Regions from separate parts of the Kitasatospora sp. NPDC018058 genome, predicted to be linked through region 2. Evidence: riboswitches for the same ligand, from Rfam matches in the RefSeq annotation. Region 2 holds a riboswitch; the other holds the start of a gene.

The links. A riboswitch is a leader RNA that binds a small molecule or an ion and turns the genes downstream of it on or off. The one in region 2 is predicted to bind cyclic di-AMP.
Region 1: another riboswitch for cyclic di-AMP. It lies ahead of ACH4E7_RS10195 (LysM peptidoglycan-binding domain-containing protein); the one in region 2 lies ahead of ACH4E7_RS00530 (transglycosylase family protein).

Annotation. Positions count from the first base shown of each region.
Region 1 is NZ_JBIRFA010000006.1:36,494-40,686, forward strand. Features, by position in the region: gene ACH4E7_RS10180 (discoidin domain-containing protein) at 1-38, shown strand, start outside; partial or broken gene ACH4E7_RS10185 (ABC transporter ATP-binding protein) at 234-461, opposite strand; gene ACH4E7_RS10190 (hypothetical protein) at 945-1,250, shown strand; cyclic di-AMP (ydaO/yuaA leader) riboswitch at 1,565-1,720, shown strand; gene ACH4E7_RS10195 (LysM peptidoglycan-binding domain-containing protein) at 1,728-2,429, shown strand; gene ACH4E7_RS10200 (sarcosine oxidase subunit gamma) at 2,739-3,380, opposite strand; gene ACH4E7_RS10205 (sarcosine oxidase subunit alpha family protein) at 3,370-4,193, opposite strand, start outside.
Region 2 is NZ_JBIRFA010000001.1:112,728-116,920, reverse strand. Features, by position in the region: gene eno (phosphopyruvate hydratase) at 1-793, opposite strand, end outside; gene ACH4E7_RS00530 (transglycosylase family protein) at 1,082-1,849, opposite strand; cyclic di-AMP (ydaO/yuaA leader) riboswitch at 1,855-2,022, opposite strand; gene ACH4E7_RS00525 (cytochrome P450) at 2,233-3,522, opposite strand; gene ACH4E7_RS00520 (SDR family NAD(P)-dependent oxidoreductase) at 3,802-4,193, shown strand, end outside.

The DNA.
Region 1 (4,193 bases), on a different contig from region 2:
GTTACTCGCTGTACGAGGTCGGCGTCTACAGCAGCTAGGACTCTTCCGGTCGGCCACGCGGGGTCGATCCTCCGGACTCCGCGCCGCACCCGGCGGGGGACAGGCCGTGGTCACCACGACCGGGTGGCACCGGGGCCGCAGGCGGCCCCGGTGCGGAAAGGCCGGGAACAAGGGGGAACGGGGGTGCCTCGACCTTGGGAGCGGGCGTCGGGGACCGGACCGGGCAACGGCACTCAGGCCTGCGTGACCAGCTCCAGGTACGAGTCGTGCCACAGGTCCTCGTCCCCGTCCGGCAGCAGCAGGATGCGGTCGGGCCGGAGCGCCTCGATGGCGCCGGGGTCGTGGGTGACCATCACGATCGCGCCCGGGTAGGTGCCGACCGCCGCCAGGACCTCCGCCCGGGAGACCGGGTCCAGGTTGTTGGTCGGCTCGTCCAGGAGGAGCACGTTGGCGCCGGAGTGGGGTGGGGGCAACACTCTGCCAACCGCGATCGGGTACGTCGACCTCTACCTGCGCAAATCGCGTGTGGTACGTCATGAGGATCCCCGAGAGCCGACCTCCATCGAGCGGCTGGCTCCCGCCTGATGAGTTCATCGCCACCCTCCCTCGGGCGACCGCGTACGCCTCGCTGTACCGGAGACGCTGGCCGAGATGTGTCGGCCGGCCGCCGCGCCGGACGGCGACTGGTCGGCCGGCTACGGCCTGGGCCGGCAGCTCCAGCAGGTGGTCAGCCGGCTGCGGGTCGGCCACGGCGGCTCGATGCCCGGCTTCCTCGCCTCGCTCTTGTTCAGGGAGCAGGACGATGTGGCGGTCGTCATGCTCGTACACCACGGCCAGCCCCAACCTCGGCCAGGTGGCCCGCGACCTGATCGCGATCACCGCCGGGCGCGAGCCGCGGATCCCCGAGCCCGGGCGGCCCTTCACCGACGTCGACCCTGGAGCTGTTGGCGCTGACCGGCCCCTGGTGCTGTGGCACCAGCGCGGTCGCGCTGCACCTGCGAGCCGGCCGTGTGCTGGAGCTCACAGCGCTGGGCGGCGCGGCCCGCACCTCACGGTTCCGGCCCGGGCCGGACGGGACCTGGACCGGGCTGGACGGCTACTGCGCGGGCGAGCCGCTGCGCGTGGTGCACCGGGCCGACAGCACGGTCGACCACCTGGACCAGGCCGGCTTCGTCCACACCCGCACCCCGTACGATCCGGCAGCCGAGGTGCCGGGAGGCGTCGATGCGCAGGGTTGGCAGGCAGGCTGACCTCCGGTCAGGTCGGCGCGCCCCAGGGCGGGCGCGCCGGCCCGAACCCGCGACCCGCACGGCGCGCCATCGGGCGGTGGCCGCCGCGCTGGGCCCGGCGGCCCGTACTGACACGGACTCATAGGGCCGTTGTCGAATCGTTATCAAGCGCTATTGTGGATCATTCGGACAATCCGGCCGGGCCGTGACCCAGCTCACGAGGCCTTGTGCTAATGGCTCCGTGCCGTTTACGGTCCTTCTCGTTCGTCTCCGTACGAAACGAACCCCGCTCTCCGGAACGCCGAATCCTGCCGCCGGATCGGGCGGGCACGTGCATCCATGAAGCACCGCGGCAGGGGCGGGGGACCCACAGGTAAGTCGCCTCATCCGGACTGGTTCCGGCGGGGCTAGGGGTGAAGCCGCGTCTCTGCGCGGCCGGGCAACTCCAGCCCGAACCCGACAGCTCACCTCGCAGGCGTGTGAGAGGAATCGCACTTCATGCTGCCCGTCAACGCTCGCCCCAGCCTGTTCGCTGTCGGTTCCGTCAAGCGCATCGTCGCGGCCGCCGTGGTCGTCGGCGTCGGCGTCGGCATCCCGGTGGTCGCCGCCACCGCCGCGAACGCCGCCCCCGTCAAGCCCGCCCCGGCGCACTCGGCCCCGGCCGCCGCCCCGCAGGCGCCCGCTGTCTACACCGTCCAGAGCGGTGACTCCCTCACCAAGATCGCCACCACGCACAACGTGCAGGGCGGCTGGCAGAGGCTCTACGAGCTCAACAAGTCCGTGCTGACCAAAGGCCCGGGCAAGATCTACCCGGGCCAGCACCTGACCCTGGGCGGGGCCGCCCCGGCTCCGGCCAAGCCGGCCGCCGCCAGCCCGTTGGCCGCCACCCCGGCCGCCCCGGTCGCCAACACCCCGGCCGCGCTGCAGGCGCTTGCGGCCTCGATCGTCCCGGCGAACCAGCTGGCCTCGTTCGACCAGATCATCAGCCACGAGAGCGGCTGGAACATCCACGCCACCAACCCGAGCTCGGGTGCCTACGGCCTGCCGCAGGCGCTGCCCGGCAACAAGATGGCCTCGGCCGGTTCCGACTGGCAGAACAACCCCGCCACCCAGCTCAAGTGGGCCCTGCAGTACATGAACACCGTCTACGGCAGCCCGAACGCCGCCTGGGCGTTCTGGCAGGTGCACAGCGCGTACTGATCGGACCTCTCCCGATCAGTACGGCCTGATCGGGCCTGATCGGCCTGTTCGAACCGATGGGTCCGAGCGAGTACCGCCTGTCGGCCGGATGTCCGGCGGCTGACGGGTGCCAAGCGGCCACCTGACCGGCCCGGTTCACGTAGCGATGCGTGAGCCGGGCCGTCGGCGTGCCCGGGGTCCGGACGGGACCGCGGTGCGGGCAGTCCGCCGCGGCGTAGCGCACCGGCTACTCGGCGTACACGGCGAGGTCCTCGTCCCACCTCGAACACCGTTGGAACGGCCGTTGTGATCTCAGTGAATCCCGCACCGTCAGGGGAGGGCGGGGAGTGGCGAGTGTCGGTACTCCTCCATCGCGTCGAGCAACCAGTCCGCGAGGTACTGGGCGAACGACCCGCGGACCAGGAGCCGGTACGACGGCGCCTCGTCGAGCTGGTGGAGCACCACGTTGACCTTGGACACCGTCGTCTGGGCGCAGCGGCCCGGCGCGAAGGCGCGCGGGTGCAGATCGAGTGAGCAGCCCTTCTCCAGCACCTGGCGTGCGGCCGGGCCGGTCAGTTCGAGCGTCGTGCGGTTGGCGGAGACGTCCACGACCGATCCGGGCTCGTCTGCCAGCGCCGCGCGCAGAACCCGCTCGGTGGTCGGCCCCGAGCCGTCGGGGCCGACGACGAGCCACTCGTCCGGGCCCAGCCACAGCACCTGGAGGTCGCCTGCTCGGACGGCGGTGTCGGCCTGGGCCGGCAGAGCCGCGCCGAGCGCCTTGCCGACCCGCGCCGCGGCCGCGCCGGCCGGGTCGAGCCGGAGGTTGAGCTGGGCATGGAACGGGACCTCGCGCAGCCGGACACCTCGTTCGCTGGTGACAGCAGGGCCGAGATGGGGGTACCCACGGCCGGAGGCTGGGGGAGTGTCGGTGAGATGTCCGAGCGGACTCTGCCGCAGCCGGTCAACCGTCACGGCGGGCTCCCTTCGGGTCGTAGAGGACGGGGTCGGCGACGGTCGCGGCGACCGTGCGGCCGTCTGCGAGCGGTGCGAGGACGGTCTCGCCGATCCTGTCCCGGCCGCCTCGGACGAGGGCGAGAGCGAAGGTCCGGCCGAGCGCGGCGCTGCGGTAGCTGGAGGTCACGTGGCCGAGCGAGGGCACCGGGCCGGCCGTGGTGTCGACGCCCTCGGCCACCAGCTGGGAGCCCTCCGGCAGCAACTCGGCGCGGTCGACCGGCAGCAGCGCGACCAGGTGCTTCCGGTCGGCCCGCGCGGTGTCCGCCCGCCGGAAGGACCGCTTGCCGACGAAGTGCTTGTGGCGGGAGACGATCCACTCCATGCCGAGGTCCTGCGGGGTGACCGTGCCGTCCGTGTCCTGGCCGACGATGGGGTATCCCTTCTCCGCGCGTAGCACGTGCATGGTCTCGGTGCCGTAGGGGGTGATTCCGGCCGGGCCGCCCGCCGCGATCACGGCCTCCCACGCGGCGAGGCCGAACCAGCTCGCGACGTTGATCTCGTACGCCAGCTCGCCGGAGAAGGAGATGCGGCAGATCCGGGCCGGGATGCCGTTGGCCAGTCCGGCCTGACTGACCGTCATGAACGGGAATGCCTCGTTGGAGACGTCCAGATCGGGCGCGAGGGCGGTAAGGACCTCACGGGACCGGGGGCCGACGACGGCGACGGTGGACCACTGCTCGGTCACCGAGGTGCAGCGCACGCGCAGCTCGGGCCACTCGGTCTGCAGCCACTCCTCGAGCCAGTCGAACACGGCCGCCGCGTTGCCCGTGG
Region 2 (4,193 bases):
CGGCGGCCGAGAGGGCCTTGCCCTCGAACTGGTAGGCGCCGTCCTTGAAGAACTCGGAGGAGGCGACGTCCAGGGCCAGGGCGATGTCACGGCCGGGGACGTAACCGGCCTTCTGGATCGCCTCCATGATGAGGTCGAGGGCCTCGCGGTTGCTGTCCAGGTTCGGGGCGAAGCCGCCCTCGTCGCCGAGGCCGGTCGACAGGCCGCGCTCCTTCAGCACGCCCTTGAGGGTGTGGTAGACCTCGACGCCCCAGCGGACGGCCTCGGAGAAGGACTCCGCGCCGATCGGGGCGATCATGAACTCCTGGATGTCGACGTTGGAGTCCGCGTGCGAGCCGCCGTTGAGGATGTTCATCATCGGGACCGGCAGGACGTGCGCGTTCGGGCCGCCCAGGTAGCGGAACAGCGGCAGGTCGCTGGCCTCGGAGGCGGCGTGCGCGACGGCCAGCGAGACGCCCAGGATGGCGTTGGCGCCGAGCGAGGACTTGTCCGGGGTGGCGTCCAGGTCGAGCATGGCCTGGTCGATCAGGCGCTGCTCGGTGGCGTCGTAGCCGACCAGCTCCGGGCCGATCTGCTCGATGACGGCCAGGACGGCCTTCTCGACGCCCTTGCCGAAGTAGCGGTTCTTGTCACCGTCGCGCAGCTCCAGCGCCTCGAAGGCGCCGGTCGAGGCACCCGACGGGACAGCGGCACGACCGGTGCTGCCGTCGTCGAGGCCGACCTCGACCTCGACCGTGGGGTTGCCGCGCGAGTCGAGGATCTCACGGGCTACGACGACATCGATGGACGGCACGAGGCATCTCCTTGCGGAAGCAGGGTCCGGCCGACGGTGGTGGCTGTCGGCGGGACGATTGCGGAGTCGTTACGACCAGAGCCTAACCGCCCGGGCTCCCGGGGCCACGTTGACCTCGGCTTCGTCTCAGCGTGTGGCCCCACTACCCACCGGTAGTTCACCTGCTTGTCCCAGCTTGTCCCTTTGCCGCGGACGAATGCGGGCGAAGGGGGCCGGGCGCGGCCCCCTTCGTTCCCGGGGTGTTGCTCGAGGTCCTTCGGGGCGTCAGCCGGGGGCCCGTGGACCGGCTCAGCCGAGGTGCAGGACCTGGCCGGGCATGATCAGGTTCGGGTCGCCGCCGACCGTGCCGCGGTTGCCGCCGTACAGCGCCTGCCAGCCGCCGGACACGCCCTGGGCGGCGGCGATGCTCGACAGGGTGTCACCGGAGTGGACGGTGTAGTCGTGGCCGGCCGGGGCGGCCTGGGCCGGCTGGGCGGCGCGCGGGGCGGCGTGCTTGGGGGCGTACTGCTGGGCCGACTGATCGACAGGCTTCTCGGCCTGCCTGGGAGCGGCGTGCTTCGGGGCGTACTGCTCCGCCTTGGGGGCCTGCTGCTTCGGGGCCTGCTGCTTGGGCGTCTGCTGCTGCGGGGCGGCCTGCGGCTTGGCGTCCGAGGAGGTGTCGACCACGGCCGGGGCGCCGCCCTTGCTCAGGCCCGCCTTCTGGGAGCAGACCGGCCAGGCGCCCGGGCCCTGGGAGGCCAGCACCTTCTCGGCGACCGAGATCTGCTGGGCCTTGCTGGCCTGGTTGGCCTGCGACGCGTAGGCGGTGCCGCCGAACGCCTTCCAGGTGCTGGAGGTGAACTGCAGGCCGCCGTAGAAGCCGTTGCCGGTGTTGATGCTCCAGTCGCCGCCGCTCTCGCACTGGGCGACGGAGTCCCAGGCGGAGGCCGGGGCGGCGGAGGCGCCGGTGGCGGCGAGGAGCGGCATCGCGAGTCCGACGCCGGCCACACCGGCGACGGCGATGGCCTTCTCGGTCTGGGTGCGACGACGGTGACGGCCGGTTCCAACGAGCAGCATGAAGAGGTCCCTCTCCGCACGCCTGCGAGGTGAGCTGTCGGGTTCGGACCGGGAGGTGGCCCGGCCGCCGCATGCGGAAACGGTTCCGCTCGGGCGGCTTCACCCCAAGCCGTGGAGGACGGCAACAAACGTGGTTCCCCCGCCCCTGCCCAGGGTTCTGGTCGGCTTCCCGTGGCGCGGCGGGCAGGATTCGGCGTTCCGCGCACGAGGTCCGCAGCTGCGAACTCCAGGGAGACTAGACAGATCCTCAGATCAATCACAAGCTCATATCGTCGACATCACACCAAAATTACGGCACGTGATCAATCGCCTACCAACGGCTCCCCTATGTCCGGATTGATGGCTGTTCATACCGGGATCAAGGGTGCACCAGCGACGTCAAGTCAGTGTGTCGGAGCCTCAGGAACGGCGTGCGGCGACCGGATCTCGGGACTGAATTCGACCGGAAGTTCGCGCAATCCACGCATGATCAGGCCGCCGCGCCAGCGCAGATTCTCCGGGGTTTCAGCCAGTCGGAGATCGGGCAGTCGGGAAAGCAGCGTGGCCAGCGCGGCACGCCCTTCCAGCCGGGCCAGCGGGGCACCGATGCAGTAGTGGATGCCGTGCCCGAACCCCAGGTGGGGGTTGTCGGCCCGGGCCAGGTCGAGGGTGTTCTCGTCCGCGAACCGGGCCGGGTCGCGGTCCGCCGCCGCCAGCACCACCAGCACCGGATCGCCGACCGGGATGTCCACCCCGCCGATGGTCAGCGGCCGGGTCGCGAACCGCCAGGTCGCCAGCTCCACCGGCCCGTCGTAGCGCAGGAGTTCCTCGATCCCGGTCTCCAGCAGCGCGGTCTCCCCGCGCACCACCGACTCCTGCAGCAGCGCCCGCTGCCCCGGATCGCGCAACAGCGCGTACATCCCGTTGCCGATCAGGTTGATGGTGGTTTCGAACCCCGCGAAGATCAACACGAAGCACATGGCGGCGGCCTCGTTCTCCGTCAGGTGCTCGCCGTGGTCGCTGGCCCGGATCAGGCCGGAGATCAGGTCGTCACCGAGGTCGGCCCGCTTGCGGTGGATGAGGTCCACCAGGTAGGCGCGGATGCGCTTGACCGCCCGGCCCACGCCGCCGCGTTGCCCACCGTGGTGGCGGATCATCATGCCCGCCCAGTCCCGCAGATCGTCCTGGTCCTCGGCCGGCACGCCCAGCATGTCGCAGATCGCGTAGATGGGGAGCGGGAAGGCGAACTCGTGGATCAGGTCCGCCGAACCGCGCTGCGCGAAGCCGTCGATCAGCCGGTCGGTGAGCTGCTGCACCCGCGGCTCGAACTCGGCCACCCGGCGCGGGGTGAACGCCTTCGACACCAGACGGCGCAGCCGGGTGTGGTCCGGCGGGTCGATGTTCAGCAGGTGGGTCATCAGATCCGCCTGCCGCTCCCCCGGGATGCCCACCCGGCCGGTGCGGTGCGCCTGCCCGCTGTGGTGCGCCGGGTTCTTCGACAGCCGGCTGTCCGCGAGCGCCTGCCGGGCGTCCGCGTAGCGCGTCACCAGCCACGCCTCCACCCCGCTCGGCAGCTTGGTGCGGTGCACCGGGGCGTGCTCGCGCAGCCACGCGTAGGCGGGGTACGGATCGGCGGCGAACTCCCAGGTGAAGAGCTGCGGGGCGGGCTGGGCGGCGTCGGGCTGAGCAGGCATGGGTCGACCGTAACCGCTGGGCCCGGCGCGCCCTGCCCGCCGCCCGTCCGCGAGCGGCGCGCGAGCGGTCCGCCGACGGCGGGCGATCACGCCGCCAACGCTCCGTGGACGGCCCGTGGACGGACCGTGGACAGCTCTTGGACAGCTCTTGGCCGGGTGGCAGGCGTGAGTCTGGTCACCTGCGGGGTAATCCCTGTTGCGGAGGGTCAGGACGTGCCTACGATCCTCCGCAGTACGCGTGGGCGCCGGTGCGGTGTCGCCCACAGGGAGGAGCAGACCATGCCGGTCAGCGGGGCAGTCGTCGTCATCGCGGTACTCGACGGCGGTTCGGGAGCCGACCTCGCCCGCCGGTTCACCGCGGCCGGCGCCGCCGGGATGCTGATCGCCGACACCCACGTCGGCATCGCCGAGGACCTCGCCGCCGAACTCGACCGGCCCGGCTGCCCCGTCGTCGGCGTCTCCGCGGACATCCGCCGCCCCAGCGACGTCGCCGCCCTGGTCGACACCGCCGAGAAGCACCTCGGGCCGATCGACCTCTTCTGCGTCGCCGGCCCGAACGGCGAGCGGATCGTCTCCCTCGCCGACCTGCCCGACCACCTCGACCTGGAGCGCCTCGCCGAACTCGTCGCCCTCATCGGCGAGGCCATCGGCGAACTCGTCCCGCCGCAGCG